3 regions of the Klebsiella sp. WP3-W18-ESBL-02 genome follow, and region 1 is predicted to be linked to each of the others. Evidence: predicted binding sites of a transcription regulator. Region 1 holds the regulator's gene; each other region holds the start of a gene.
What was found. The regulator CRP, encoded in region 1, controls carbon source genes, mostly activating them, when cyclic AMP is high. The targets are predictions, from matches to a motif close to ATGTGANNNNNNTCACAT.
Positions count from the first base shown of each region.

Region 2: a site for CRP is predicted at 5,532-5,549, ahead of idnO (gluconate 5-dehydrogenase). Genes of this name have one in related genera too.
Region 3: a site for CRP is predicted at 5,159-5,176, ahead of H7R56_RS24350 (6-phosphofructokinase). Genes of this name have one in related genera too.

Region 1 covers NZ_AP021972.1:468,441-478,632, forward strand. Annotated here, with positions in the region: gene argD (bifunctional acetylornithine/succinyldiaminopimelate transaminase) at 1-190, shown strand, start outside; gene H7R56_RS02210 (YccS/YhfK family putative transporter) at 183-2,258, opposite strand; gene crp (cAMP-activated global transcriptional regulator CRP) at 2,310-2,942, opposite strand; gene H7R56_RS02220 (OsmC family protein) at 3,247-3,651, shown strand; gene H7R56_RS02225 (phosphoribulokinase) at 3,768-4,631, opposite strand; gene H7R56_RS02230 (YheU family protein) at 4,689-4,907, opposite strand; gene H7R56_RS02235 (hydrolase) at 4,904-5,926, opposite strand; gene mdcA (malonate decarboxylase subunit alpha) at 6,177-7,832, shown strand; gene H7R56_RS02245 (triphosphoribosyl-dephospho-CoA synthase) at 7,832-8,689, shown strand; gene mdcC (malonate decarboxylase acyl carrier protein) at 8,699-8,998, shown strand; gene H7R56_RS02255 (biotin-independent malonate decarboxylase subunit beta) at 8,991-9,824, shown strand; gene mdcE (biotin-independent malonate decarboxylase subunit gamma) at 9,824-10,192, shown strand, end outside.
Region 2 covers NZ_AP021972.1:4,263,749-4,273,940, forward strand. Annotated here, with positions in the region: gene leuB (3-isopropylmalate dehydrogenase) at 1-193, shown strand, start outside; gene leuC (3-isopropylmalate dehydratase large subunit) at 196-1,596, shown strand; gene leuD (3-isopropylmalate dehydratase small subunit) at 1,609-2,214, shown strand; gene idnR (DNA-binding transcriptional regulator IdnR) at 2,261-3,253, opposite strand; gene H7R56_RS20615 (MFS transporter) at 3,335-4,618, opposite strand; gene idnO (gluconate 5-dehydrogenase) at 4,677-5,441, opposite strand; gene H7R56_RS20625 (sugar efflux transporter) at 5,688-6,866, opposite strand; gene sgrT (glucose uptake inhibitor SgrT) at 6,957-7,109, opposite strand; gene sgrR (HTH-type transcriptional regulator SgrR) at 7,197-8,852, shown strand; TPP riboswitch at 8,888-8,986, shown strand; gene thiB (thiamine ABC transporter substrate binding subunit) at 9,017-10,000, shown strand; gene thiP (thiamine/thiamine pyrophosphate ABC transporter permease ThiP) at 9,976-10,192, shown strand, end outside.
Region 3 covers NZ_AP021972.1:5,066,861-5,077,052, reverse strand. Annotated here, with positions in the region: gene fdnG (formate dehydrogenase-N subunit alpha) at 1-2,936, opposite strand, end outside; gene fdhD (formate dehydrogenase accessory sulfurtransferase FdhD) at 3,395-4,189, shown strand; gene H7R56_RS24360 (YdgH/BhsA/McbA family protein) at 4,318-4,530, shown strand; gene H7R56_RS24355 (YdgH/BhsA/McbA family protein) at 4,853-5,065, shown strand; gene H7R56_RS24350 (6-phosphofructokinase) at 5,455-6,435, shown strand; gene H7R56_RS24345 (PTS sugar transporter subunit IIB) at 6,447-6,761, shown strand; gene H7R56_RS24340 (PTS sugar transporter subunit IIC) at 6,754-8,121, shown strand; gene H7R56_RS24335 (class II fructose-bisphosphate aldolase) at 8,108-8,950, shown strand; gene H7R56_RS24330 (hypothetical protein) at 9,011-9,280, shown strand; gene H7R56_RS24325 (PTS sugar transporter subunit IIA) at 9,290-9,727, shown strand; gene H7R56_RS24320 (P-loop nucleotide/nucleoside kinase family protein) at 9,724-10,192, shown strand, end outside.

The DNA.
Region 1 (10,192 bases):
TGCAGAACTGAACGCGAAGTATAAAGGCCGCGCGCGCGACTTCCTGTATGCTGCGGCGGATGCTGGCGTGATGGTGCTGAATGCGGGCCCGGACGTGATGCGCTTTGCGCCATCTCTGGTGGTGGAAGAACAGGATATCGACGACGGTATGCAGCGCTTTGCACAAGCCGTGGCAGCATTGATCAGCTAGACTGCCGTTTCAACCAGCCGCCGTGCCGCGGGCGCTGGCGCCAGGCCACCGACGAGATGGTGTGCATGGTGCTTAAGTGCCCTAAAATACGCTGGAGATGCTGTTCCATGGTGCTCAACGGCCCGTGGGACAGCGCGTCCGGCGCTTCCATAATGTTCACCTCGCCGCTGCTTCCCGCCTCATCGTATTCCAGACGCTGCTGACAGCGCTGGAGCGCGATTTCACACGACTCCAGATAGCGTTGGGCCAGATCCGGCGTCAGCATGTTGTGCTCGCGTGCCAGGGTCGTCATGGCGTTGATGTGCTCGACGATAAACTGGCTGTGGGTGACCCACAGCTTCATGTCTTCGAGATAGCGAGAGTTAAATCCCGGTTCCTGCATGGCCTGGTTGAGGGTGTTGTACAGCGTATTGTGCGCCTGGTTGACGCGCATGCGCTGATAGGCAAGCTTAGGCGCCTGCGGGTCGGGGCTGAGGATCAGACGAATGGCCTCCTGGTCAGCCTCCAGCGCCGCCTGAGCGTTCTGACGCAGCTGGCCGCTCTGCCACTGCGGCCACAGCCAGATCATCCCACCAAAGGCAATCAGGCAGCCGATCAGGGTGTCGATAAAGCGGGCGATAATAAACTCTTCGCCGTTGAGCGTCAGAAGCTGCAAGGTATACACCGCCGTAATCGTGAAGCCCACGGTGGCCCAGCCGTAGCTGCGGCGAATAATCAAGTAGCTTACCAGCGTCACGATCAGCATCCCAGCCAGCGCCCACCCTTGTGGCGTGTGGAAGTGTAGGGCGATAGCGGCGATGACCAGCCCGGCCAGAGTCCCTGCCGCACGATGGAAAATCCTTACGCGCGTAGCGCCGTAGCCGTTTTGCGTGACCAGCAGGACCGTCATCAGGATCCAGTAGGGTTTCGGCAGATGCAGCGCCATCCCCATCAGGCTGGCAATGCTTAACATGACGCTGAGGCGTGCGGCGTTGCGCAGCGCGGGCGACTTCAGCGACAGATAGCTTTTTAACGCCGGGATGAGCGGCAGGCGGCGCTCTTTGTCGGCCATCAGATTACGTGGGTAAAGTGGGCGCTGGCTACGCAGTACGCGGGCAATACGGCTGAAGTGCCAGGCGCAAAACTGGCCGACCGGGTTATCCGGATGCTGGCGGGCAATTTTATCCAGCGCGCCAATCTGTTTGTCCATCGTGAAGCGCGTGGGGTAGCGATGATAGAGAAGATCGTCCGCCAGCACGCGCAGGCGCGCGGAAACGGTCTGCGCGTTCCAGCGGATCACCGCTTCGGCGTGGCTTTGTTCAACCAGCTTCTGGACCTCTTCCGGCTGGTGCAGGCTAACGGAGATATGTTCCTGCAAATCCAGCCCCATCTGGAAAGCACGCAGCAGCCGCTTGTAGTCGTTATGTTGGTTAGCAGCCAGCATATGCAGCTGCTGGTAGCACTGGGAAATGAGATCCACCACCTTTTGCTGGCGAGTGAGCAGTGGCGGGAGTGCGCTGCTGGGGTCGGTATGCTGCGTCAGCAGACTATATTTTGCTTCGCAATAGTCGGCCAACTGACGGTAGAGCAGGCTTAACGATTCACGCAGCGGCTGTTCGCGCCATATCCAGAACCACCACCAGTTGAATAATCCGTACCACAGGGTGCCCAGCGCGTAGATGAGCAGCGGCTGCCAGATGGGCATATTGCCGGCCAGGCTGAGCGTAAAAATGGCGGCGATCAGCGAGGCGGGCAGTAGCCGCCCGTGCAGCGCGCTGATCTCCGCCGTTACGCCCAGCAGCAGCGCTAGCCCGCTCAGGATCAGCGGCAGGGGAACGTCGCGCGCCAGCAGCAGCTGCACGGCAAGGCTGCACCCGGCAAACAGGCTGCCGCCGATAATCAGGCGTTTGAAAAAGCGCTTATGTGGGGTGTCGAGACCGGCGATGTTGCAGCAGGCGGGCACCAGCGAGAACAGCAGGCCCTGCTGAAGATGGCCGAAAAGCAGGCCAATAGCCACGGGCAAACACAGCACCAGCGTTTGCCGTAGTGCATAGTTGATTTCTGGGTGGTAAATCAGCCTGCGCCACATAGGGGAAAACAAAAGCGGCGTATTGCCTGGCAATACGCCGTTTAGGCTGGATTAGCGGGTACCGTAAACGACAATGGTTTTGCCGTGTGCGGAGATCAGGTTTTGATCTTCCAGCATCTTCAGGATACGGCCCACGGTTTCACGGGAGCAGCCCACGATCTGACCGATTTCCTGACGGGTAATTTTGATCTGCATGCCGTCCGGGTGGGTCATCGCATCCGGCTGTTTGGCCAGGTTCAGCAGAGTCTGCGCGATACGACCCGTCACATCGAGGAACGCCAGGTTGCCGACTTTCTCAGAGGTAACCTGCAGACGACGCGCCATTTGCGAAGAGAGACGCATCAGAATGTCCGGGTTAACCTGGATCAGCTGACGGAATTTTTTATAAGAGATTTCAGCCACTTCACAAGCGGTTTTTGCCCGTACCCACGCGCTGCGTTCCTGGCCTTCTTCAAACAGGCCTAACTCGCCGATAAAATCGCCCTGGTTGAGGTAAGAGAGGATCATCTCTTTGCCTTCTTCGTCCTTGATGAGAACTGCCACTGAGCCTTTTACGATGTAATACAGCGTCTCTGCTTTTTCACCCTGGTGAATCAGCGTGCTCTTCGAGGGGTACTTATGAATATGGCAATGAGACAAGAACCATTCGAGAGTCGGGTCTGTTTGCGGTTTGCCAAGCACCATGCGCGGTTATCCTCTGTTATAAGCTCTTCCCGGCGGCAAAAACCTGACGGCCACCGGTTGCAATAGTATCCTTCCCGTTACCTGGGAAGTCGGCTGTCGAGTTACGCCGCAGCCTGTAATGTGATGTCCTCTGCATACATGCAGTACGTTTATGTATTACCGTAGCATCCTGACTGTTTTAGCATAGCTTTCGCCGTGTGTCTCCTGGTGTCTCGCTTCAGCATGACGGCGATCGCCTTCCATTGCGAGAATTGTTATGTGCGCGTAATCTGAGAAGAATATTGCAACCTCGGAGTTAAAAATTATGCAAGCGCGTGTGAAATGGGTTGAAGGGTTAACCTTCCTTGGCGAGTCCGCTTCCGGCCACCAGATTCTGATGGACGGCAACTCTGGCGATAAAGCGCCAAGCCCGATGGAAGTCGTGCTGATGGCCGCTGGTGGCTGTAGTGCTATCGACGTGGTGTCTATTCTGCAAAAGGGCCGTAATGACGTCACCGATTGTGAAGTGAAGCTGACGTCCGAGCGCCGTGAAGAAGCGCCGCGACTGTTTACCCATATTAATCTGCACTTCATTGTCACCGGTAAAGCGCTGAAGGATGCGGCGGTATCTCGTGCGGTCGATCTGTCGGCGGAGAAATACTGTTCGGTTGCGTTGATGCTCGAAAAAGCGGTGAATATCACCCACTCTTACGAAGTGATTGAGGGGTAAACCCTTAACAAGGGCGTATGCCGTGCGACTGTCGGGTGGCGGCTACGCCTTACCCGACCTACTCGTTTCGCAATATCCTGTAGGCCTGATAAGCGAAGCACCATCAGGCTTAAGGTTTAGTTGCGGCCTTCCATTAAACGCTGCACCAGCGGCGTCATAATCAATTCCATTGCCAGCCCCATCTTCCCGCCGGGAACGACCAGCGTATTCATATGCGAAATAAACGATCCCTGAAGCATGGCCAGCAGCCACGGATAGTCGATGTTTTTAAGATTACGGAAGTGAATCACCACAAAGCTCTCGTCCAGCGATGGAATACTTTTCGCGGCGAAGGGGTTAGACGTGTCGACCGTGGGCACGCGCTGGAAGTTGATGTGTGTGCGTGAAAACTGCGGGGTGATGTAGTTGATGTAGTCTTCCATTGAGCGCACCACCGAGTCCATGACCGCTTCGCGCGAGTGGCCGCGTTCGCTGGTGTCGCGAATCATCTTCTGGATCCACTCAAGGTTTACGATCGGCACCACGCCGACCAGCAGATCCACGTGGCGGGCCACGTCGTGCTGCGGCGTCACCACGCCGCCGTGGAGCCCTTCGTAGAATAGCACGTCGGTAGGCTCCGGCAGGGGCTGCCAGGGTGTGAACGTGCCGGGCACCTGGTTCCACGGTACCGCTTCGTCGTAGGTGTGCAGGTATTTGCGCGACTTCCCTTTACCGGTCAGGCCGTAATCGCGAAAAGTCTGTTCCAGCAGACCAAAGTCATTGGCATCCGGACCGAAGTAGCTGATATGGCGGCCCAGATCGCGGGCCTTGCGGATCGCCATGTCCATTTCCGGGCGTGTATAGCGGTGGAAGCTGTCACCTTCGACCTCGGCGGATCGCAGGTTAAGCTGGGCGAAGATTTTACGGAATGCGAGGCTGGTGGTGGTCGTACCCGCTCCGCTGGAGCCGGTAACGGCAATAACCGGGTGTTTGGCAGACATGCGAATAACTCCCTGAATACGTGACAGCAAGCAGCGTGCTTCCTGTCACTAGTATAGTTAACCGCGGAATTGGTTACGGGGCATGATATTGACGGTCTCGTGAAGTTCTGACCAGACCAGCACCGCTTCGCCTGTTTGTAGCTGCTGTTTGACGTCGGCGACCTTTTGCGCAAGTGAACGCTCATATTCACCATAATCAGTGCCTTCGCGCAAGACAAAGCTTTCAATCAGGTTATCCAGCGTTTGCGGGTCGAGGTCCTGCCATGGAATGATCATCCTTTCGTCCCCAGCCAGCGCATCAGCCAGGTGGGGATGCGTTTCTCCAGCCACATTTCCGGGTGGCGGAGAGTCCCACCGATAAAGCCCACGTGCCCGCCGTGCTCGGTCAACTGATACTCGACGTTATCCGGCAGCTCTTCCTGGGCGGGAATAGAATGATGATCCATAAACGGATCGTCCTTAGCGTGGATGATCAGCGTCGGCTTGGTGATTTTGCTTAAGATAGGCATCGCGCTGCATTGACGATAGTAGTCAATGGCATCGGCGAAGCCGTGAATTTTTGAGGTAATCGAGTCGTCAAACTCGCGGATGCGACGCATGCTTTTCAGCTGGCGTAAATCTACCGGCAGCGAGCCGGGATAGGCCTTGAGCTTGCGGGCCGCGTTGCCCTTGAGCAGATTGAGCAGGTAGCGCTGGTAGACGCGGGAAAAGCCCTTATCCATATGATAACTACAGGCTTCCAGCATAAACGGCGCTGAGACGATCGCCGCGGCATCCACCGGGACGTTATCACCTTCTTTCGCCAGCAGGCAGGCGAGCATATTGCCGCCCAGCGAATAGCCCACCGCTGCGGTCGGCACATGGCCGTATTCGCGCGCCAGCCAGTGCAGGAACCAAGTGCCATCTTCCGTTTCACCGGAGTGATAGATACGGTTCAGGCGGTTGGGCTCGCCGCTGCAGCCGCGAAAGTGCATCACGACGCCCAACCAGCCCTGTTCTTTTGCCGCATTAATTAAACCGTGAGCATACGGGCTGTACAGGCTGCCCTCCAGCCCATGGAACACCACCAGGCGCGGTTTATGGCGCGCGGCCTGCGGGTCTTCACTCCACGCCAGATCGACAAAGTCGCCGTCCGGCAGCTCAAGACGCTGCCAGTGCGGCGTGAACTGCAGCTTACGGCGAATAAGGCGCGGCAGCATCGTTTGCAGATGGCGATTGCTGACGCCGCGCATCGGCACGAAGGTGGCGCTGCTGCAGGTGTCGATGTTGAGGTCGTGGTGGGTGGTTTCAGTCATGGCTACGCGATGTTTACTCGTTAATCTGCCGCCTACTATACCGTCACTTTGCCCTTGTGTTTATGAAAATGAGGCATGCGTAGCGCTTTTTATCCCTTTGGAGTCTGATCCTCCTCACAAATTGTTACTTCAATTATTACTCTCAAGCTAATGATTCTTTCCTACGCTTAATTGATGACTTTCTCACCAGAGTGCACACTCTTATCTGTGTTAAGCAATCAAAATGATTAGCTGAATCAGGAGGTTAATAATGTTATCTGGGCAAACGCCAGCACGCGTCTGGAACACGCGCCGCACGGAAAAACAGCGCCGTCTGGCTTCCGTTCCGGTGCAGGGTAAGGTTCTGCCGACCGCAGACCTGACCGCGATGCTGGAAAAACTGATCGCGCCGGGTGACCGCGTGGTATTAGAAGGCAATAACCAGAAGCAGGCAGATTTCCTGTCCCGCATGCTGGCTGAGGTTAACCCGCAGATTGTGCACAACCTGCACATGATTATGCCAAGCGTCGGGCGCAGCGAGCATCTGGATATTTTCGAGAAGGGCATCGCGCGTAAACTCGACTTCTCTTTCTCCGGTACCCAGAGCCTGCGTATTTCGCAGCTGCTGGAGGATGGCCAGCTGGAAATCGGCGCCATCCATACCTACATCGAACTTTACTCCCGCCTGTATGTTGACCTCGCCCCGAACGTGGCGCTGATCGCTGGCTACAAAGCCGACCGTAAAGGTAACCTCTACACCGGGCCGAGTACCGAAGATACCCCGGCGCTGGTGGAAGCTGCCGCATTCCACGACGGCATCGTTATCGCACAGGTTAACGAGCTGGTGGACGACGAGTGCGACCTGCCGCGCGTCGACATTCCTGGGTCGTGGATTGACTACGTTGTGGTTGCCGACAAGCCGTTCTTTATCGAACCGCTGTTTACCCGTGACCCGCGCCTGATCAAACAGGAACATATCCTGATGGCGATGATGGCCATCAAAGGTATCTATGCCGAACACCAGGTGCAGTCCCTGAACCACGGTATCGGTTTTAACACCGCCGCCATCGAGCTGCTGCTGCCGACCTACGGCGAACAGCTGGGCCTGCGCGGCAAAATCTGTAAACACTGGACGCTCAACCCGCATCCGACGCTAATTCCAGCGATTGAAAGCGGCTGGGTAGAAAGCGTGCACTGCTTCGGCGGCGAGCTCGGGATGGAAGAATACATCCGCGCCCGTCCTGACGTGTTCTTCACCGGTGCCGACGGCTCTATGCGCTCTAACCGCGCCTTCTGTCAGCTGGCGGGGCAGTACGCGGTCGATATGTTCATCGGCTCAACCCTTCAGGTTGATGGCCTGGCCAACTCCTCTACCGTGACCCGCGGTCGTCTGTCCGGATTCGGCGGTGCGCCAAATATGGGTCATGACCCGCACGGTCGTCGTCATGCGACACCGGCGTGGCTGAATATGATCACTGAGCCAGACCCCATGCAGCGCGGTAAAAAACTGGTTGTGCAGATGGTCGAAACCTTCCAGGCCGGCGCGAAACCGACCTTCGTCGAAAAACTGGACGCGGTTGACGTGGCGAAAGCCTCCGGCATGCCGTTAGCGCCGGTCATGATCTACGGCGACGACGTGACCCACGTCCTGACCGAAGAAGGTATCGCTTACCTCTATCGTGCGAAAGATCTCGAAGAACGTCGTGCGATGGTGGCGGCGGTTGCCGGTATCACCGACATCGGCCTGGGCGTTGATGCTAAACGCGTGGCTGAACTGCGTCAGAGTGGCAAAGTGGTCTATCCGGAAGATATGGGTATCCGTCGTACCGACGCGACCCGTTCTCTGCTGGCGGCCAGCAGCGTTGCTGACCTGGTTGAATGGTCTGGCGGTCTGTACAACCCACCTGCGAAATTCCGGAGCTGGTAATGAAACTTCTGCCCCAGATTCAGGTTGAAGGCGGTGCCGAATGGCTGGCGCGAACCGCCACGCAGTGTCTGATTGACGAAGCACGATTAAGCCCGAAACCCGGTCTGGTGGACAGTCGGGGGAACGGCGCGCACCACGATTTATCGCTCGCGCTGATGGAGCGTTCGGCGCACAGCCTGACCCCCACGTTTCAGGCGCTAGCGCAACAAAGCTGGCAGCGTCCGGCGGATATTGCGCTGAGACAAACCGTAGGGCGACTCGGCCGTGCGGGTGAGAAACAGATGATGGCCGCTACCGACGGCGTAAACACCCACCGCGGCGCGATCTGGGCGCTGGGACTGCTGGTGAGCGCGGTGGCCATGCACGGCGGTACCGGCAGTGCGCAGCAGGTTGCGGCCACCGCCGCCGAGCTGGCGAAGCTGCCCGATGCTGCCGCACCGAAGGTCTTCAGTAAAGGGCTGCGCGCTACGCATCGTTATCAGGTGCCCGGCGCGCGCGAAGAAGCGCAGCAGGCGTTTCCACACGTGATGCAGCGTGCGCTGCCCCAGCTACGGCTGAGCCGCCTTAACGGCAGCAGCGAAACGCACGCCCGGCTCGACGCGCTGATGGCGATCATGACTTCGCTGACCGACACCTGCGTTTTGTCGCGCGCGGGTCTGGAAGGGCTGGACGCTATGCAGGACGGCGCACGTGCGGTGCTCAGCGCCGGCGGCAGCGCCCATCCGGCAGGGCAACAAGCCTTGGCCGCGCTCGATCGCCACATGCTGGCGCTGAACGCCTCGCCGGGCGGCGCGGCGGATCTGCTGGCCGCGACCCTGTTTCTCGATCGCATCGAATCGCCTTATTTAAAGCATTAAGAGGATGTTATGGAACACATTACGTTAACCGTACCGGCCAGCCGCACCTTACGCGGTAAAGCGCTGGCAGGCGTTGTGGGCTCCGGGGATATGGAGGTGTTATTCACCGCCGACCAGGGCCAGACGTTAACCGTCGATATCACCACTTCTGTCGATAACAGCCGCAGCCGCTGGGAAGCGCTGATTAACCGTCTGCAAACCGTCAGCAGCCTGCCGGCTGGCACGCTGACCATCCACGACTTCGGCGCGACGCCGGGCGTGGCGCGCATCCGTATCGAACAGGTTTTTGAAGAGGTGAGCTATGCGTGATGACCGCAGTTTTATCGAATTAAAAGCGCGCCAGCATGCGCATGCGCTGCTGGATGAAGGCAGCTACCGTGAACTGCTCGACCCGTTTGAAGGCGTGATGTCGCCGTGGCTGGGCGCGCAGGGCATCGTTCCGCAGGCCGATGACGGCATGGTCGTGGCAAAAGGCACCATCAATGGCAAACCGGCCGTGGTGGTGGCGATTGAAGGCGCATTCCAGGGCGGCAGCATGGGCGAAGTGTCCGGTGCCAAAATGGCGGCGGCGCTGGAGCTGGCGGCGGAAGATAACCGCAACGGCATCCCAACGCAGGCCGTTCTGAGTCTGGAAACCGGCGGCGTACGTTTACAAGAAGCGAACCTGGGCCTGGCGGCGATTGCCGATATCCACGCGGCGATTGTTGACCTGCGTCGTTATACCCCGGTGGTTGGCATTGTGGCCGGTACCGTGGGCTGCTTCGGTGGGATGTCCATCGCGGCGGCGCTGTGTAGCTATCTGATTGTGACCCGCGAAGCGCGTCTCGGCCTGAACGGCCCGCAGGTTATCGAACAGGAAGCCGGTATTGAAGAGTATGACTCCCGCGATCGTCCGTTTATCTGGAGCATGACCGGTGGCGAAATTCGCTACCAAAGCGGCCTGGTGGAAGCACTGGTTGGCGACGGCGTCAACGCAGTCAAAGCGGCGATGCATGAGGCGCTGGCGAAAGGCGTTCCGGCGAAACATCGCACCGATAACTATGCCTGGTATCTCGACCGTCTGACGAATTTCGATACCCGCAAACAGGCGGATACCGAACAGATTCATGCGCTCTTCGCCCGGGAGGTGAAATGATGAGTAACGCAATGAGCCGTGGCGAATTATGGCTGGAAACGCTGGTTCCGAACGCCAAACGAATCGAAGGGCTGTGCCCGTCTGTGCAGGCTGCTGACGGCGAACTTAACGGTGAAACGGTGCGTTTTGTTGCCGTGGTGCCGGATGCCAATAACCACTTCCCGCGCGCAGCGAAAGGGGAAGTCGGTCTGCTGGAAGGCTGGACGCTGGCAAAAGTGGTCAGTGAAACCATCGCCGCAGACGCTGATAAAGCGGTGAAACGTCCGATTGTGGCGGTGATTGATGTACCAAGCCAGGCCTACGGTCGCCGTGAAGAAGCTTTCGGTATTCACCAGGCGCTGGCCGGTGCCGCAGCGGCGTATGCCAAC
Region 2 (10,192 bases), 1.4 Mb from region 1:
ACAGATCCTGTCGCTGGCGCTGCTGCTGCGCTACAGCCTGGATGCCAACGATGCCGCTACCGCTATTGAAAGCGCCATCAACCGCGCACTGGAAGAAGGCGTACGTACCGGTGACTTAGCCCGCGGCGGCGCGGCGGTCAGTACAGATGAAATGGGCGATATCATTGCCCGCTACGTTGCCGAAGGGGTGTAATCATGGCGAAGACCTTATACGAGAAGTTGTTTGATGCTCACGTGGTTTACGAAGCGCCGAACGAGACGCCGCTGCTGTACATCGACCGTCACCTGGTGCACGAGGTGACCTCGCCGCAGGCGTTTGACGGCCTGCGCGCGCACAACCGCCCGGTGCGTCAGCCGGGCAAAACCTTCGCCACCATGGATCACAACGTCTCTACGCAGACCAAAGACATCAACGCCTCCGGCGAGATGGCGCGTATCCAGATGCAGGAGCTGATTAAGAACTGCAACGAATTCGGCGTCGAGCTGTATGACCTGAACCACCCGTATCAGGGCATCGTGCACGTCATGGGGCCGGAGCAAGGCGTGACCCTGCCTGGCATGACCATCGTCTGCGGAGACTCCCACACCGCCACCCACGGCGCATTTGGCGCGCTGGCGTTCGGTATTGGTACCTCCGAAGTCGAACACGTGTTGGCAACCCAGACCCTGAAGCAGGGCCGCGCCAAAACGATGAAGATTGAAGTAAACGGCAAAGCGGCACCGGGCATCACCGCTAAAGACATCGTGCTGGCAATTATCGGTAAAACCGGCAGCGCGGGCGGTACCGGTCACGTGGTCGAATTCTGCGGCCAGGCGATTCGCGATCTGAGCATGGAAGGTCGTATGACCCTGTGCAACATGGCAATTGAGCTGGGTGCAAAAGCGGGCCTGGTCGCACCGGACGACACTACGTTTAACTATGTTGAAGGTCGCCTGCATGCGCCGAAAGGCAAAGATTTCGACGATGCGGTCGCCTACTGGAAAACCCTGAAAACCGATGATGGTGCCACGTTCGACAGCGTTGTGACCCTGCAAGCCGAAGACATCGCACCGCAGGTCACCTGGGGCACCAACCCGGGTCAGGTCATTTCCGTCAATGACAACATTCCGGATCCGGCCTCTTTCAACGATCCGGTTGAGCGCGCCAGCGCCGAGAAAGCGTTAGCCTATATGGGCCTGAAACCGGGGATCCCGCTGACCGACGTCGCGATCGATAAAGTGTTTATCGGATCGTGCACCAACTCGCGTATCGAAGATTTACGCGCGGCAGCGGAAATCGCCAAAGGCCGTAAAGTTGCCCCTGGCGTACAGGCGCTGGTCGTGCCTGGCTCCGGCCCGGTGAAAGCGCAGGCGGAAGCGGAAGGTCTGGATAAGATCTTTATCGAAGCCGGTTTTGAATGGCGTCTGCCGGGCTGCTCCATGTGCCTGGCGATGAACAACGACCGTCTGAACCCGGGCGAGCGCTGTGCCTCTACCAGCAACCGTAACTTTGAAGGCCGTCAGGGCCGCGGCGGTCGTACTCATCTGGTCAGCCCGGCTATGGCCGCAGCGGCCGCGGTTACCGGTCATTTCGCCGACATTCGTAGCTTGAAATAAGGAAACACCATCATGGCTGAAAAATTTACCCAACATACGGGACTGGTGGTGCCGCTGGATGCCGCGAACGTCGATACCGATGCCATCATTCCAAAGCAGTTTTTGCAGAAAGTAACCCGCACCGGTTTTGGCGCGCACCTGTTCAACGACTGGCGCTTCCTCGACGACAAAGGCGAGCAGCCGAACCCAGAGTTCGTGCTGAACTTCCCTGAGTTCAAAGGTGCTTCCATTCTGCTGGCGCGCGAAAACTTCGGCTGCGGTTCCTCACGCGAACACGCACCGTGGGCGCTGACCGACTACGGTTTTAAAGTGGTGATTGCCCCAAGCTTCGCCGATATTTTCTACGGCAACAGCTTCAACAACCAGCTGCTGCCGGTCACGCTGAGCGACGCGCAGGTCGACGAACTGTTTGCGCTGGTGCAGGCCAACCCGGGCATTAAATTTGAAGTGGATCTGGAAGCGCAGGTGGTGAAAGCGGGCGATAAGTCCTACAGCTTTAAAATCGACGACTTCCGCCGCCACTGCATGCTGAACGGTCTGGACAGCATCGGCCTGACCTTACAGCATGAAGACGCCATTTCGGCCTACGAGAATAAGCAGCCTGCATTTATGCAGTAATCGCCTTTGGCTGGTCATCGGACGGTGACCGGCCATTCTTTCCTGTTTACAGCGTGTCGCCGTAGTAAATCTGGTAGCCAAGATTGACGCTGCCCGGCGCATCCTTCCCGCCAAGACGTTTAATCAAAATATCCGCTGCCGTTTTACCAATCTCAAAACGCGGGGTAATCACGCTGGCCATTTTTTGCAACCGCGCGCGGCCAATCTCCAGCCCGTGGAAACCGGCAATCGCCATTTTTCCCGGCACGTCGTACTGCTGCGCCTGACACTCCAGCAGTACGCCAACCGCAAGATCATCGTTGGTGCAAAAAATCGCATCCGTGTCCGGCTTTTCAGCCATTGCCTGTTGGAACATCTTGCGCCCCAGCGCCACCGAGGAGATGGTTTTTGGCGCCAGGTGATACGCCTCCAGCCCCTGCGCAGCCAGCGCATTCTCGGTACCGCGGTAACGACTCAAATCGCGAGGGTCGTCCATTGACCCAAAGAACGCAATGTGACGTTTTCCACTGTCGATAAACGCCTGGGTCATCTCGAAGGCCGCTTTTTCGTTATCGAAACCGACCTGTATATCCAGATACTGCCCGCTGATATCCATCAGTTCCGCCACCGGAATACCGCTGGCGCGCACGTACTGAACCATCCTGTCGGTATGCAATTTTCCGGTGAGGATCAGGCCGTCGATGTTGTAAGAAAGCAGGTTCAGCACCTCCCGTTCTTCGCGTTCTGCATCATATTCATAGTTCGCGATCAGCGTCTGGTACTGGCATGCTGAGGTCACCGACTCTATGCCCGCGAGCACATCAGCAAAAATCTGGTTACGAAAAGAAGGGATCAGCACGCCGATGGTTTTACTGCGCGCATTGAGCAATATTTCCGGCGCACGATTGGGGATGTAGTTGTTCTCTTCCATCACTTTCGAAATCAATTCGCGGCTACGCTGCGACACCTGATTCGGGTCGCGTAGATAACGGCTGACCGTCATCTTATTCAGCCCGGCAAGCGCAGCGATATCCTGTAATGTCATCCGATTGTTTTTCATGAGGTTCTCTACGACCAACAGCCCAATATGCTCGCAGAGAACCTTATCACAGCCGGTTAGCGACTGCACTCCTCACTCAACTTAATGCGCGACCATTTCACCTGACGATGTGGTGACGACATTCTGCGCGCGAACGCAGTACATCAGCACGACCGATGCCAGCAGGGCAATCGCCATAAACGTGTAGGAAACGCCAGGCCCACCGGTTACGCCGTTGAGGTAGCCCACCAGCCACGCGCCGAGGAAGGCACCCAACGCGCCGAAGCTATTAATCATTCCCATCGACACGCCGGACACATTGCGCGGCAGCAGCTCGGGGATCAGCGCAAAGAACGGCCCGTAAGGCGCGTACATACAGGCAGCGGCAACGACCAGCAGCGCGTAAGAGAGCCAGAAGGACTGGTTGCCCAGCATCCACGAGGCAAAGAACGCAATAGCAGCAATCAGCAGCAGCGGCCAGATAAACAGCTTACGATTCTGAAACTTATCGGATAGCCAGGAAACGGTTAGCATCAGACAGATAGCCGCCAGGTACGGTACCGCCGCCAGCCAACCCACCGCCACAATGTCCATCCGCGCGGCATTTTTCAGGATTGACGGCATCCACATCATGAAGCCATATACGCCAATGCTCCACAGCGCATGCACCGCACAGAGCATAATGACGCTACGTGAGCGCATGGCTTCACCGTAGTTACGCATCGGCTTGATATCGCGCTGTTCGCGGTCCATCGCCTGCTGTAACGCCCGTTTTTCCTCCTCGCTTAACCAACCCGCATCAGCCGGTTTATCGCGCACCAGAATCACCCAGCAGAATGCCCAAATGACCGCAGGAATACCTTCAATGATAAACATTTCGCGCCAGCCCCAGGCTTCAATCAGATAGCCGGAGACAATCGACATCCACAGGACCGTGACCGGGTTACCGAGAATCAAAAAGGTGTTGGCGCGTGAACGCTCCGTTTTAGTAAACCAGTTGCTGATATAAATCAGCATCGCGGGCATCACCGCCGCTTCGACTATCCCGAGAATAAAGCGGATCGCCATCAGCGTCGGAATATTGCTCACAAAACCGGTTGCCGCGGCGCAAAATCCCCAAAGGATCAGGCTGCAAAAAATCATTTTACGGACGCTATGTTTAACGGCATACATGGCGCCAGGCACCTGGAAAAAGAAATATCCCAGGAAAAAGAGCGCGCCAATCAGCGAGGCCGTGCCTTGGGTGATCCCTAAATCGTGTTCGATACCGGCGGCAGCGGCAAAGCCGTAATTCGCGCGATCGAGGTAGGCTAAGCTGTAGGTAATAAAAATAATCGGCATTAAATACCACCAGCGGCGCGCCGGCAGTTTTGCGAGCATATTCATACTCACTCCTCGGATTATCATTAAAGGATGAGGTCGCTTCCCGCGGCCTCGTTAGCGATCAAACCGCGGCCAGCATGCCGCCATCGACAAACAGAAGGTGTCCATTCACAAAGTCAGAGGCCGGGGCAGCCAGATAAACGGCTGCACCAATCAGCTCTTCCGGCTTGCCCCAGCGGGCGGCGGGCGTGCGCTGGAATAACCAGGCAGAGAAAGCATCATCGTTAACCAATGCGGTGGTCATTTCAGTCGCAAAATAGCCGGGGGCGATGCCGTTGACCTGAATATTGTATTCCGCCAGCTCTACGCACATTCCGCGGGTTAACATTTTGACCGCGCCTTTTGAGGCGGCATACGGCGTGATCGTTTTGCGCCCAAGTTCGCTTTGCATCGAGCAGATGTTAATAATCTTGCCGCGGCGGCGTTGCACCATATAGCGAGAAACCTGCTGTGAAACCAGAAAGACCGATTTCTGGTTCACATCGATAATTTTGTCCCATTCCGCTTCCGGAAACTCGGTAAAGGGATAGCGGCGCTGAATACCCGCGTTGTTAATTAAGATATCAATGGCCCCCACCTCCTTTTCGATTTGCGCAATGGCGCGCTCCACCGCCTCTCCCTGCGTGACGTCAAAACCGTAGCCAACGGCGCGATACCCCTGCGCCACCAGCTTGTCGGCCGCCGCCTGCGCGCGTTCGCGGGTGATGTCGTTAATCACAATTTCAGCCCCGTGCGCCGCCAGGCCACTGGCCAGCAGGTTACCGATCCCCTGCGCGGAGCCGGTAATCAGCGCACGTTTGCCGCTAAGATCGAATAGATTTTTCATGAAAAAACTCCTTTTTTAATAACTGTTACGCGTAACTGTATACGCGTAACAGTAGAAAATAGAAGATCCAGGAAGGAGAAAATGATCGTTATGTGATCAGGTTTGCATTTGCGTGCAAGATGAAAAAAAGAAGGGTTGGGTTGATACGCATTGCGTCACCAGACCGTCAAAGCATTGTGCCGGATGGCGGCGTAAGCGCCTTACCCGGCCAACAAAACGCAAGCGCCGGGGCCGCCCCGACACACGTTAAACGTCTTTCACCCGCGCGGTCATCGCCAGCGTCACCAGCGAGATCCCCGCGATCGCCCAATACACCGAAAAGTGACCAAAGTTTTGCGCCAGCGCGCCCTGTACAATCCCGGCAAGAATAACCCCGGTAGAGATACTGTTGGTAAACAGCGTGGTGGCCGCACCAGCGCGCCCCGGCATCAGATTCTGGAACCACAGCATGCCAATCCCGGCGACAATGCCGATAAAGACGGCGTTAAACAGCTGTAATATCAGCAGCGCGGTATGGCTGTGGAAGAAGATAAGCCCGACGTAGAACAGCACACCGGCGGCTACCGCAGTGACCATCATCCGGCGCTTACCGAAGTGTTTCACGTAGTAGCCCGCAATGATCATCGCCGGAATCTCCAGACCCGCGGCCGTCCCCATCAGGATGCCCGCCAGGCTATCCGGCAAGCCAAGATCGCTGCTGATCCACAACGGCATGTCGATGATATACATGGTATTGCACGTCCACATCAGCGTGGAGGCAATAAACAGAATACGTACGTTGCTGTCCTTCCAGCCGCCTGTGGGCTTCTCCAGCACGTCGGCGGGCTGCTCAACCCGCGCCACCGAAGGCAGCGTGAGCGCAATCAGCATCAGGCTAATGGCAAAAATCACCGCCGCAATAGAAAACATGGCCGTAAAGCCGTAGTTCAGCGCCAGCATAAAGGCCAGCGGCGGGCCAATCACCCACGCCAGCGATAGCTGCGCGCGCATGACCGAGCTGAACATCACCACTTCGCGCGCCGAGCTGTCCGCATATTCGCGCGCCAGCGCAAACAGCTGCGGCATCGCGGCGTTCGCCATTGAGGCCAGCATCACGCCGCAGGTAATCAACGTCAAATAATGGCGATTGAAAGCGAACAACAGCGCGTTGCCGACGGCCATCAGGCAGCAAAACATGATCAGCTTGCGCCGATCGCCTCGGCTGTCGGATCGTCTTGCCAGCGCCAGGCTAACAACGATCCCGGCGATGGCGTTAACGGTGTAAAACAGCCCAACCCAAAACGGCGGCACCCCCACTTCACGACTGAGAAACAGGCTCAGCGTCGGCGCCTGTAGCGCCCCCGCAACGCCCATCATAAATGCCACCAGCATAAAAGCGGCGTACACACCGTTGAGACGTCGTCCCATCGTCATTAACCAGAGCATGAGAAATCCTTTAAGCACGCGAGAAAGAATAAAAAAAAGCCAGCAGATGATACCTGCTGGCAAATACTCAGTCACACATGATTAGGCGAATTAATGTTCAGAGGTCGGTTTCGTAACTTCCCACTGCATCAGCGCGTTCAGAACGTCAAGCCGCTGCGCCGTCGCCTGGCGGGCCAGCCAGGAAATACTCTGCGTCGCGGCAAAATAGCGCTGGTAGAACTGATGGATGGTAGACCCCTTCATAGACACCTCCTCGCTTCATCGAAATCCATTATTGGCCTAATATAGGGATTAATAAATTGCTGAGTTTTTATCAGGAGTTCCCCTTTTATGCCTTCAGGTCGATTACAACAGCAGTTCATCCGTTTATGGCAGTGCTGCGAAGGCAAATCGCAGGAGACAACGCTCAACGATCTCGCCGCGCTGCTGAACTGTTCGCGCCGCCATATGCGCACGCTCTTAAATACCATGGAAGCGCGCGGCTGGCTGACGTGGGAGGCGGAGGCCGGACGCGGCAAGCGTTCCAGACTCACGTTCCTTTATACCGGGCTGGCATTACAGCAACAGCGCGCGGAAGATCTTCTGGAACAGGATCGGATCGATCAGCTGGTGCAGTTGGTCGGAGACAAAGCGGCGGTCCGTCAGATGCTGGTGTCTCATCTGGGCCGTAGTTTCCGCCAGGGGCGGCACATTTTACGGGTTCTTTACTATCGCCCGATGCATAATCTGCTGCCCGGTACCGCGCTGCGCCGCTCGGAAACCCACATCGCCCGTCAGATTTTCAATGCGTTAACCCGCGTAAATGAGGCAAATGGGGAACTGGAAGCCGATATTGCTCACCATTGGCAGGAAATTACCCCCCTGCACTGGCGTTTTTATGTGCGCCCCGGCATTCACTTCCATCACGGGCGTGAACTGGAGATGGAGGATGTGATCGCCTCTCTGGAGCGCAGCATGACGCTACCGCTGTTTTCCAACATCACGCGCATCCACTCCCCTACCGCCTGGGTGCTGGATGTACACCTGGCCGAAGCCGACCGCTGGCTGCCGTGGCTATTAAGCCAGGTGTCGGCGATGATCCTGCCGCGCGAATGGCAAACGCTGGCCAATTTCTCGCGGATGCCGGTCGGCACCGGGCCGTACGCGGTCGCACGTAACAATCTTAACCAGCTGAAGATCCTCGCCTTTGATGATTATTTTGGCTTCCGGGCGCTGATTGATGAAGTGAACGTCTGGGTGCTTCAGGAAATCAGCGAAGAGCCAAACGGCGGCCTGACGCTGGAAGGTTCCACCGAGAGCGAAAAAGCGGTCGAAAGCCGCCTTGAGGAAGGCTGCTATTATCTGCTGTTCGACGCCCGCAGCCCGCTCGGCAATAACCCGGCGGTGCGCCAGTGGCTCAGCCATGTCTTTCATCCCAATAATCTGCTTTATCGGGCAGGAGAGCAGCACCAGAGCCATTGGTTCCCGGCCTACGGCCTGTTACCGCGCTGGCACCATGCGCGCAGTCGCCCCTGCGAAAAACCCGCCGGGCTGGAATCGGTGACCCTCACCTATTACCGCGAACACGTTGAGCACCGCACCATCAGCCTGATTATGGAGGCGCTGCTGGCCGAACATCAGGTCAAACTCAACATTCAGGAGGTGGATTACGACGAATGGCACCGCGGCGAAGGGGTCAGCGACATCTGGCTCAACAGCGCTAACTTTACGCTGCCGCTCGATTTTTCACTGTTTGCCTATTTGTATGAAGTCCCGCTGATCCGCCACTGCATCCCGATTGACTGGGAACAGGACGCACGACGCTGGCGAGCGGGCAACCTGCCACAGGCCGACTGGTGCCAGCAGCTGTTGGCCAATCAGCGCATGGTACCGCTGATCCACCACTGGCTGATGCTCCAGGGCCAGCGCAGTATGCGCGGCGTACGCATGAATACCCTGGGCTGGTTTGACTTTAAATCCGCCTGGTTTGCGCCGCCGAATCCATAGGGCTTTTGATTTATTCACGTAATCATTACAATGTGCCGTTCTCAACGGGGTGCTGCGCCAGATGCGTGGCTGAGAGATACCCGTCGAACCTGATCCGGATAATCCCGGCGAAGGGATTTGAGGCTAACTCAAAATCCTTTGCCACCCATTTACTGAGGTGCAAAGTGCTCAAGAAATTCCTCCCCCTGTTAGTGCTGGTTGCCGTACCGGCGTTCGCAAAACCGGTCCTGACGGTCTACACCTATGACTCTTTTGCCGCCGATTGGGGCCCCGGCCCGGCGGTGAAAAAAGCCTTTGAGGCCGACTGTCACTGCGAGCTGAAGTTCGTGGCGCTGGAAGATGGCGTTTCGCTGCTTAACCGTCTGCGAATGGAAGGCAAAAACAGCAAAGCGGACGTGGTGCTGGGGCTGGATAACAACCTGCTGCAGGCGGCCACCGACACCAAACTGTTCGCCAAAAGCAACGTTCCGGCGAGCGCGGTGACGGTTCCCGGTGGCTGGAACAACGACACCTTCGTGCCGTTCGACTATGGCTACTTCGCCTTCGTCTACGACAAAAACAAGCTGAAAAACCCGCCGAAGAGCCTGAAAGAACTGGTGGAAAGCGACCAGAAGTGGCGCGTTATCTACCAGGACCCGCGCACCAGTACGCCCGGCTTAGGTCTGCTGCTGTGGATGCAAAAAGTCTACGGCGACAAAGCGCCGGAAGCCTGGCACAAGCTGGCGGCGAAGACCGTCACCGTCACCAAGGGCTGGAGCGAAGCCTACGGCCTGTTCCTGAAAGGGGAAAGCGACCTGGTGCTCAGCTATACCACCTCGCCGGCCTACCATATTATCGAAGAGAAGAAAGATAATTATGCGGCGGCGCCGTTTGCCGAAGGCCACTATTTGCAGGTTGAGGTGGCAGCCAAAACCGCAGCCAGCAAACAACAAAAGCTGGCAGATGAATTCCTGAACTTTATGGTTTCGCCAGGCTTCCAGAACACCGTCGCCACCGGTAACTGGATGTACCCGGTGACTCAGGTCGCCCTGCCGGAAGGCTTTAACGGTCTGGTCAAACCGCAGACCGCGCTCGAATTCACGCCGCAGCAGGTCGCCAGCGAACGCCAGAACTGGATTAATACATGGCTCCGCGCCGCCAGCCGCTAATTCCGGGCTGGCTCTACCCGGGCCTCGCGGCCACCGCGCTGATGGTGGCCGTCGCCCTGGCGGCCTTTCTGGCGCTGTGGCTCAACGCCCCGGAAACCTCATGGTCTACGCTGCTCGGCGATAGCTACCTGTGGCACGTCGTGCGTTTTTCATTCTGGCAGGCGTTTCTCTCGGCGCTGTTGTCGGTGCTGC
Region 3 (10,192 bases), 560 kb from region 1:
TAGCCCCAGTGAATTGGAATACCGATGGTATCGATATCCTTGCCGTCTACTTTCAGCGTGCGGATACGCTTGGTCACCACCGCCTTGGCTTTAATATAGCCGCGGTTAGAGGAGACCTTCACGGTATCGCCATGGGCGATGCCGAGCTTATCTGCCAGCTTTTCACCGATTTCCACAAACTGCTCCGGCTGGGCGATGGCGTTAAGCAACGCATGCTTGGTCCAGTAGTGGAAGTGCTCGGTCAGACGATAAGTGGTGCCGACATACGGGAATTTCTCCGCTTTGCCCAACGCTTCCTTGTCGCCTTTAAAGATACGGGCGGCAGGGTTAGAAACCACGTTCGGGTGCAGTGGGTTAGTTCCCAGCGGTGTTTCAAACGGCTCGTAGTGTTCCGGGAACGGACCTTCGGCCATCTTATCGAGGGCGAACAGACGCCCCATCCCTTCCGGCTGCATGATGAACGGCCCGACGTTGCTGCCCGGCGCCGCGGTACTGTAGTCCGGAATGTCCACGCCGCCCCATTTCGCACCGTCCCATTTCAGGAGCTGGCGTTTTGGATCCCACGGGTTGCCCTGCGGGTCAGCGGAAGCACGGTTATAGAGAATACGGCGGTTAAGCGGCCAGGCCCAGGCCCAGCCCAGCGTGTTACCCAGGCCTGACGGGTCGGCGTTATCGCGACGCGCCATCTGGTTACCTTCCGGCGTCCAGCTACCGGCAAAGATCCAGCAGCCGCTAGCGGTCGTACCGTCATCGCGAAGCTGTGCGAACGAGCTCAGTTGCTGCCCTTTTTTGACGATAACCGCACCGGTCGCCGGGTCGATAATATCGGCCAGCGCTTTACCGTTGCTCTCCATCGCCACTTCCTCAGACGCAGGTTCTTCCGGCGTTGAGTAGTTCCAACTCATGTTGAGAACCTGCTCAGGAACCGGGCCGCCTTCTTCGGCGTACATCTTACGCAGGCGCAAGAAAATACCGGCCAGGATCTCACCGTCAGTCACCGCATCCCCCGGGGCATCGGCGCCTTTCCAGTGCCACTGCAGCCAGCGACCGGAGTTGACGATAGAACCGTTCTCCTCAGCGAAGCAGGTCGATGGCAAACGGAACACTTCCGTCTGAATTTTCGATGGATCGACATCGTTCGATTCACCGTGGTTCTGCCAGAAGGTTGATGTCTCGGTATTGAGCGGATCGATAGTCACCAGGAACTTCAGTTTCGACAGTGACGCGACGATCTTATTCTTGTTCGGGAATGAGGCGACCGGGTTAAAGCCCTGGCAGATATAGCCGTTGACCTTGCCCTGGTTCATCATCTCGAAGTACTGCAGCACGTCGTACCCTTTGTCCCACTTCGGCAGCCAGTCAAAGCCCCAGCTATTTTCCGCCGTTGCTTTATCACCGTAGAAGGTCTTCATCATTGAGACGAAGAATTTCGGGTAGTTGCCCCAGTAGTTCACCTGCCCGTCCAGCAGCGGTTTTGGCGTGTTGGCGGCGAGGTAGGTTTGCAGGTCGGCCTGTTTCTCGCTTGGCAGCGTCATATAGCCCGGCAGGCTTTGTGACAGCAGGCCCAGGTCAGTCAGGCCCTGAATGTTGGAGTGGCCGCGCAGGGCGTTCACGCCGCCGCCTGCCATCCCCATGTTGCCGAGCAGCAGCTGAATCATCGCCATGGTGCGAATGTTCTGCGCGCCGACGGAGTGCTGCGTCCAGCCCAATGCATACAGGAACGAGGCGGTTTTATCGTGAGCGCTGGTTTCTGCGATGTATTCACAGACTTTCAGGAAGTCCGCTTTCGGCGTACCGCAAATCTGCTCAACTACGTCAGGCGTATAGCGGGAAATATGCTGTTTCAGCAGGTTCCAGACGCAGCGCGGGTGGGTGAGGGTGGTATCGCGTTTGGCGTGACCGTTTTCGTCCAGCTCGTAGTTCCACGACGTTTTATCGTACTTACGGGCTTCCGGGTCATAGCCGCTGAACAGACCATCATCGAAGCTAAAATCTTCGCGCACGATAAGGCCGGCGTTGGTATAGGCCTCGGTGTATTCGCGGTTGAATTTTTCGTTATTCAGCAGGTACAGCATGACGCCTGACAGGAAAGTAATGTCAGTACCGGAGCGAATAGGGGCGTAGAAATCCGCCACTGATGCGGTTCGCGTAAAACGAGGATCGATCACAATCAGCTTCGCGCCGTTGTGAATTTTGGCTTCCATCGCCCAGCGGAACCCGACCGGGTGTGCTTCTGCGGCATTACCGCCCATCACCACGATGAGGTTGGCGTTCTTGATGTCGACCCAGTGGTTGGTCATCGCACCGCGACCAAATGTTGGAGCAAGACTTGCTACCGTTGGTCCGTGTCAGACACGCGCCTGGTTGTCGACCGCGAGCATACCCAGCGCGCGGGTGAATTTCTGCGTTAAAAAACCGGTTTCGTTACTGGATGCAGAGGCGCACAGCATACCGGTGGTCAGCCAACGGTTGACGGTGGTGCCGGCATCGTTTTTCTCAATAAAGTTGGCGTCACGGTCGGCTTTCATCAGCTTCGCGATGCGATCGAACGCGTCGTCCCAGCTGATTTTCTGCCATTTGTCGGAGCCTGGCGCGCGATATTCAGGATATTTTAAACGGCTTTCTGAATGGATAAAGTCCACCAGACCTGCGCCTTTCGGGCACAGCGCACCGCGGTTTACCGGGTGATCCGGATCCCCTTCGATGTGGAAAATTGAGGCCTTCGCGTTTTTTGCGCCGTCGCCGAGGCTATACATTAAAAGCCCACAGCCGACAGAGCAGTAAGTGCAGGTGTTACGGGTTTCACGGGTACGCAGCAATTTATACTGCCGTGTTTCCGCGAGTGCGATGCCTGGGGCAAAGCCCAGGGCTGCTGCCGTGGTTCCTGCCATACCGCCAGCGCAGATCTTAAAGAACTGCCTTCTGCTGACCTGCATGGTTAGCTCCTTGTTTCGACATTGTCATTGCTTGTAGTTGTTCTTCGCCAACGAGTGGCAAAGATGCTGAATAATGCGATGCCCTCAGTTCCTGGAGGGCTTTAAATCAGAATACCACAATATCGGTAGGCTTGTTCCAATGCGGTTAATGACAGGTGAATGGATTTTGCTGGCATTAACAATGAACCGTGATGTTGATCACGATTTCATCTAAATATAAACGGATTTTTTCGCGGCGCTAACGGCGATAACTACAAGGGGTTAGTTCTGGTTTTGTCCGGCAATTTGTAGCAATATGCGGCGAAATAATATGAGGCTGAGCGTTTTTGCAGCACAAAGTTGATCCATAATAAGCCTCAATTCCCTCATGTTGTGATGGAATAGACGTCCCTTATTTTTCGCCGTTCAGAGTATTTGCCGTGTTTAATGTTAATGAAGAAGTCGACACCTCGTTGCAGCTGGTTGGCGCAGCCGAGCGTACCGTCTTCAGAAGGCCACAGATTATGCAACCCACCATGGATATTCTTGCTGAAGAAGTTCCCGTTGCGCTGGTCTACAACGGCATTTCACACGTGGTCATGATGGCGACGCCAAAAGATCTGGAAGCATTCGCCATTGGCTTTTCGCTGTCGGAAGGCATCATTGAACATCCGCGTGAAATCTTCGGTATGGATGTCGTGCCCGCTTGTAACGGTATGGAGGTTCGCATCGAGCTCTCCAGCCGTCGCTTTATGGGGCTAAAAGAGCGCCGCCGCGCGTTGGCCGGGCGCACAGGCTGCGGCGTGTGCGGCGTCGAACAGCTCAACGATATCGGCAAACCTATCAAGCCGCTGCCGTTTAGTCAGACTTTCGATCTGGCCCATCTCGATTGGGCGCTAAGGCACTTAAATGACGTTCAGCCGGTAGGCCGTGAAACGGGCTGTACTCACGCGGCTGCGTGGGTGATGCCGTCCGGTGAGCTGGTGGGCGGCCATGAAGATGTTGGCCGCCACGTTGCGCTGGATAAACTGCTGGGCCATCGGGCAAAAGAAGGGGCGCTTTGGCAGAAGGGGGCGGCGCTCGTTTCCAGTCGCGCCAGCTATGAAATGGTGCAGAAATCCGCCATGTGCGGCGTTGAAATTCTGTTTGCCGTTTCTGCCGCCACCACGCTGGCGGTCGAAGTGGCCGAGCGCTGCAACCTGACATTGGTAGGGTTCTGTAAGCCGGGAAGGGCAACGATTTATACCCATCCGCAGCGTTTAATTGGTGGTTAAATATTAATCAGTATTTTTGAGTGAGAACAACAAATCCTTCCGCTTTTTGTTGATCAAGATGTGACCTATTATTTATCACATCAAGGCACAACGCCTTATCCAAACAACTAAGTGAAAGGGTTTATATCATGAAAAGCATCAAAACTTTTGTCGCAGTTATGGCTCTTGCCGCTTCCTTTGGTACTTTTGCTGCTCAGACCGTTACCGCAACCGCCTCCACCATCGACGGTGCTGAAGCAAAAATTGCGGCTCAGGCTGAACAGGCAGGTGCAAGCTCATACAAAATTACCCAGGCATACACCGGTAATCGCGTGCATATGACGGCAGAACTGACCAAATAAGCGATACGCCACAGTCGAAAGAGCGCCCTCGGGGCGCTTTTTTTGTTTCTGACGGGGCGTTATGCAAATGACCCGGGCGCTTTTGGCCTGCGGTTGAAAATGATTAAGCCCAGCTTGTGCCACCGACAGTCGCTTGCCGTCCGTCGACAAGGGGGGTTGGAAGTGAAGATGTTAACTAATAGTTCGATGTGTGAAAATAAATCAATTAATTTGAATGAGAACAGCAAATCATTCCGCTTTTTGTTGATCAAGATGTGACCTATTATTTATCACATCAAGGCACAACGCCTTATCCAAACAACTAAGTGAAAGGGTTTATATCATGAAAAGCATCAAAACTTTTGTCGCAGTTATGGCTCTTGCCGCTTCCTTCGGTACTTTTGCTGCCCAGACCGTTACCGCAACCGCTTCCACCATCGACGGTGCTGAAGCAAAAATTGCGGCTCAGGCTGAACAGGCAGGTGCAAGCTCATACAAAATTACCCAAGCATACACCGGTAATCGCGTGCACATGACGGCAGAACTGACCAAATAAGCGATATGCCACAGTCGAAAGAGCGCCCCCGGGGCGCTTTTTTCTTTTTTAGCGTCATGCAGGCGCTTGTCTCCTCCTCCTTTGCGTAAAAAAAAGCGATATTTATCACATTTCCTTTATCGCATATTTCCCCTTCAGGTTTGCTAAATCATTGCGCAAATAATGGTTATTATCTGAAAAAACAACTCATTGATAATTAAAGATTTAAAATAATAACTGTTAAAAAGATCTCACTTTTAAAATGAGATTTTAATCACAAAAATAATCTCCATTGAGCGCACGTCAATGTTTGAGTAGGTCTAAATTATCCTTATTTTGTGATCTTCATTGCAAATAAGAACCTTGAAGTCAGGGAAAAATGTTTTCACGGGAAAGCGTGAGGGCAGAAGATGAAAATTGGTATTGTCATTAGCGGTGGAGATGTCTCTGGTATTAATAATTTTATTTTCCAGATTGCCAGGCTCGCCAATGCGCAGATCACGCTATTTAATGGCGGGATACCCGGTCTGCTAGAAAAAAATCATCATGAGATTGCCTTGCGCGACCTGATTGATTTCTCTATCGCGTCCATTCCAATTATTGCTTCTGGGCGAACCAGTCGTAAGCTTCAGCGTAGTGAATATGAGGTTATTGCCAGAAAAATAAAATCATTACGTCTTGATGTGCTGATCATGGCTGGAGGCGATGGAAGTTTGCAATTTCTCAATACGCTAAGCGAGTTTGATATTAACTGCTTTGGCGTTGGCATGACTATCGATAATGATGTTTACGGTAGTGACTATACGATCGGCTTCTCCACTGCCTGTGAGCAGATTATTAAGGAGGTTTCACGACTGCGAAACACCGGAAGAGCACTTCCTGGCCGAGTATTTATGGTCGAAATATTAGGGGGCTACTGTGGTGAATTAACCTTACAGTCTGCAATTAAAAGTAATGCTGATATCGCTCTAATTCCGGAGTCACAAATACCACTGGATGTGCTCGCCGAGCGCGTGAAGCAAAAGCTGGTAGAGCAGAATAGCGTCATTATTTTATGCTCCGAAGGCTACACGCGGGAGTACTCCCCCGGATTTCAGGGCGCCATTGATACGATGATCAAGCAGCTTGAACCACGTATTGGCGTACGCGTTCGTAAGACGATTGTCGGCTACGGCTTGCGTAACGGCGATCCTACCTGTGAAGAAATTTATCAGGGTACGATTATGGCCAGCGAGGTGGTACGTTGCATTCAATCAGGGATGAAAAATAAAGCCATTATTATTAACTCCAGCAATAAACCTATTCCGATCGATCTTCTTAGTATGAAAAAACGTCTGGTTGATACCGAAGGACACTATTACAAACTTGCCAAACAACTCAATATTATTTGAGGAGACCCTACATGCTTAAAATTCTTTGCGTATGTGGCTGCGGCCTCGGTTCAAGCTTTGCTATTGAAATGACGGCGAAAGCTGTCTTAAAAAAACTGGAAATTCCTGCACATATTGAACATACCACTGTTTCTGAGGCTGGTGCATTTAAGTCTGACATGATCCTGACCCAGAAAACGTTTGCTGATATTTTAACGGCTGACGCCAGTGAGGAAGAGATCAAACGAGTCGTAATATTAAATAAATTGACTGACAAAGATGAGGTTGAGAGAAAGATTGTTGCTTTTTTAAATGAGCGTAATTTACAGGTAGCCGATTATGAATAGTTTCGTTGAGTTTATCGTTAAAGATTTGCTCGGCCAGGCTTCGATACTGATCGCCTTTATTGCAATGCTGGGTCTGATCTTACAGAAAAAATCGCCGGGCAAGACGGCGGAAGGGACGTTTAAAACGCTGTTAGGTTTTTTAATTATGATGGCGGGAATAAACATTATTGTCGCCACGTTAACGTTCCTGAATGATATTTTCACCCAGGGTTTTGGCATGAAAGGCTATATCACCGATGTTGCCGCCATTGCCGGTCTGGCGAATCGTGAGCTTGGGTCCGAAGTCGCATTGACGTTAATGGTTATTTTTGCCGTTAACATCATTATTGCGCGCCTGACGCCGCTGAAATATATCTTCCTGACCGGCCAGGCCCTGCTGTGGATGGCGACCATCGGCGCGGTGATTGGCTATAAGGCCGGCCTGACGGGGCTACCGTTGATTCTGACCGGCGGCATTTTTGGCGGCGTGATGGCGGTATTAATGCCAGCGCTGGCACAGCCGGTAGTCAGGCGTATTACCGGCTCAGACGACGTGGCGCTGGGGCATTTCTGTACTATCGGCTATCTGGTCCAGGCCGCGGTGGCGAAGGTCGTTGGGAAAGGCTCGCGTTCTACCGAAGACCTTGAGCTGCCTGATAACTTCAAATTTTTACAGGATACTTACCTCGCCATGGCGGTGGTCATGGTACCGATGTACCTCATCCCTGCGCTGGCGGCGGGTCCTGACTATATCGCTCAGTTTTCCAACGGCATTAACTATCTGATGTATGCCTTTATGCAGTCCATTCAGTTTGTTGCTGGGGTCTTTGTTCTCTACAGCGGCGTGCGCTTACTTCTCAATGAGCTGGTGCCTGCGTTTCGCGGCATTGCGATGCGTATCGTCCCGGATGCCAAGCCTGCACTTGATTGTCCGGTGCTGTTTCCTTATGCGCCTAATGCGGTGATTGTTGGCTTCCTGGCGACGACGGTTGGCTCCATCATCGGCATGCTGGTCTTCCCGATGTTTGGCCTGGCGATGATTTTACCCGGCCTGCTGACCAACTTTTTCGCCGGAGGAACGGCGGGAGTGTTTGGTAATGCGCTGGGGGGACGCCGTGGTGCCATGATTGGCGGCGTTGTACACGGCCTGTTTATCACCTTCCTGCCCGCCATTCTGGTACCGATGCTGGAGAGTTATGGTTTCACCGGCGTGACCTTCAGCGATTCTGATGTGATCAGTTCAGGGCTGGTGCTAGGCCATGCTTTCCAGAATAACTGGTTGTTTGTTGCACTGTTTATTGTCTTCGTCGCCGCACTGGCATGGTTCGTAAACGGCAAATCAGCTAAGCCGAAAGGGGAAAATGTTCATGAGTCTGTATAACTTCAACGATATCCTGAAAATTGCGCAGGAACGAAATTTCAAAGCAATTGGCTCTTTTAACCTGCATTGCATTGAAATGCTGCCGGCCTTCTTCAAGGCGGCCCAAAAGAGTCATAGCCCGTTAATGATTCAAATATCAACCGGTACCGCAGAATATCTTGGCTACCGCTTATTGGTTGATGCCGTTGTTTCGCTGGCGGAAAGTGAAAACGTGCCTACCTGCCTGCATCTGGATCACTGTTCGGATATCAGCGCGATTGAAACCGCCATGGATGCGGGGTTTTCTTCGGTTATGTACGACGGTTCGCACCTTGATCTTGAAGAAAATATTGGCAATACGCGGATAGTCGTGGAGATGGCGCGACCGCGAAATATCACCGTCGAGGGTGAACTGGGCGCAATAGGCGGCTCTGAAGACGGCAAAGCCGTTGCGGCGGAGGATATCTGCTTTACCACGGTGGAAGATGCTAAACGCTTTGCCGAGGAAACCCGCGTCGATATGCTGGCGGTATCCGTCGGCACTGTGCACGGTCTCTATACGGGCAAAGCTGAGATTCAACATCAGCGCCTGAAAGAAATAAGCGCAGCCACCGGCGTGCCCCTGGTGTTGCACGGCGGTACGGGGGTGAGTGATGAAGATATGCGGCTCGCCGTCACTGAAGGGATCAATAAAGTAAACGTAGGAACGGAAATGAACGTTCAATGGGTTGATCAATGTAAGAACACGTTCGAAAAAGGCAAGGTTAACGATAGCGTGAGGAAGTTTTTAATCCCGGCAAATAATGCCGTTACACAGGTATTGATGGAAAAAATCGCTTTATTTAAATAACGCCTTATTCTTTGGTTAACTATTCTTATTGCCCTGTAGTTCGTCAGGGGGGAGCTCGCTATGTTTGAATCTTTGAAAACGTTGTGGAAAAAAGAAAATAGCCCGCCGCAGGATTATGATGAACAGTCTCACCAGCTGGCAGCAGAAATAAACCGGCTGGAGGATGAACTACAGGGCCACCCTGATAATGGCGAAATACAAAAAGCACTTATGTTAGTTTATAACCGGGCGCTACCGATATATGCGAAAAGTCAATCACACCGTAATCAGATAGATTCACTTTTTATTCGCATCGATAATTTACGGAATATTATTCGTCGGAATATTTAGGGAGTGGCTATGACGATCAAAGAACTCTTAATTGAGGCGGATGCCATACAGGTTGGCGTGACGGAGTCGGACTGGCAGCAGGTCATCCGCCTGGCCGCTGGCCCGCTGGAGACAAAAGGCTATATTTCGGCTGATTATGGCCAGGCCGTTATTGATAATACTCTTAGCCATGGTGCGTATTATGTGTTTGAGGAAGGCGTAGCCATTCCCCATGCCCGCCCGGAATGCGGAGTGAAGCGTAACTGTTTTAGCCTGGTCGTACTGGAAAAACCCATTCGTTTCGCTGACAGCGACGCTGCCGACATTGTGATTATGTTTGGTGCTCAGGACAGTAATGCGCATATTGAAGAGGGGATTCGGGCAATTGTGGCGCTGCTGGATAACGACGAGCGAATGGCGAGACTGCGTTCGTCACATTCGAAAGAAGAGGTGATTGCGCTGTTATGAAAAGAGCTCTTATACCCCATGCTAAAACGGTGATTCTGGTTAATGGCGTTCCCGCTTCGGGGAAAAGCACGCTGACTCGCCAGCTCTCAGAAACGTTTGGGTTGCCGCTGCTGACTATCGACGGTATCAAAGAACCCTTTATGGCACGCTTTACCGATATCGATCGGCCTTTTAATCGCCAGTTGGGTTGTGCGGCTTATGAAGCGATGTGGTCGATAGTCGGGCAATCTCCCGCCAGCTGCATCTGGTTGATGGATGCCTGGTTTGGTTTTCAGCCAAGGGAGGTTTTGCAGCATCTGACGCAGCAGGCCGGGGTAGAAAAGATATTAGAAATCTGGAACGCGATCTCTCCTGAGCAGGTGGTTTCGCGCTATGCGCAGCGGCTACAGCAACGTCTTTCTGGCCACCCTGGCGAAGAGTATCTACCGGAACTGGCGCAACTGGCTGCGCGCGCTGAGCCCATGA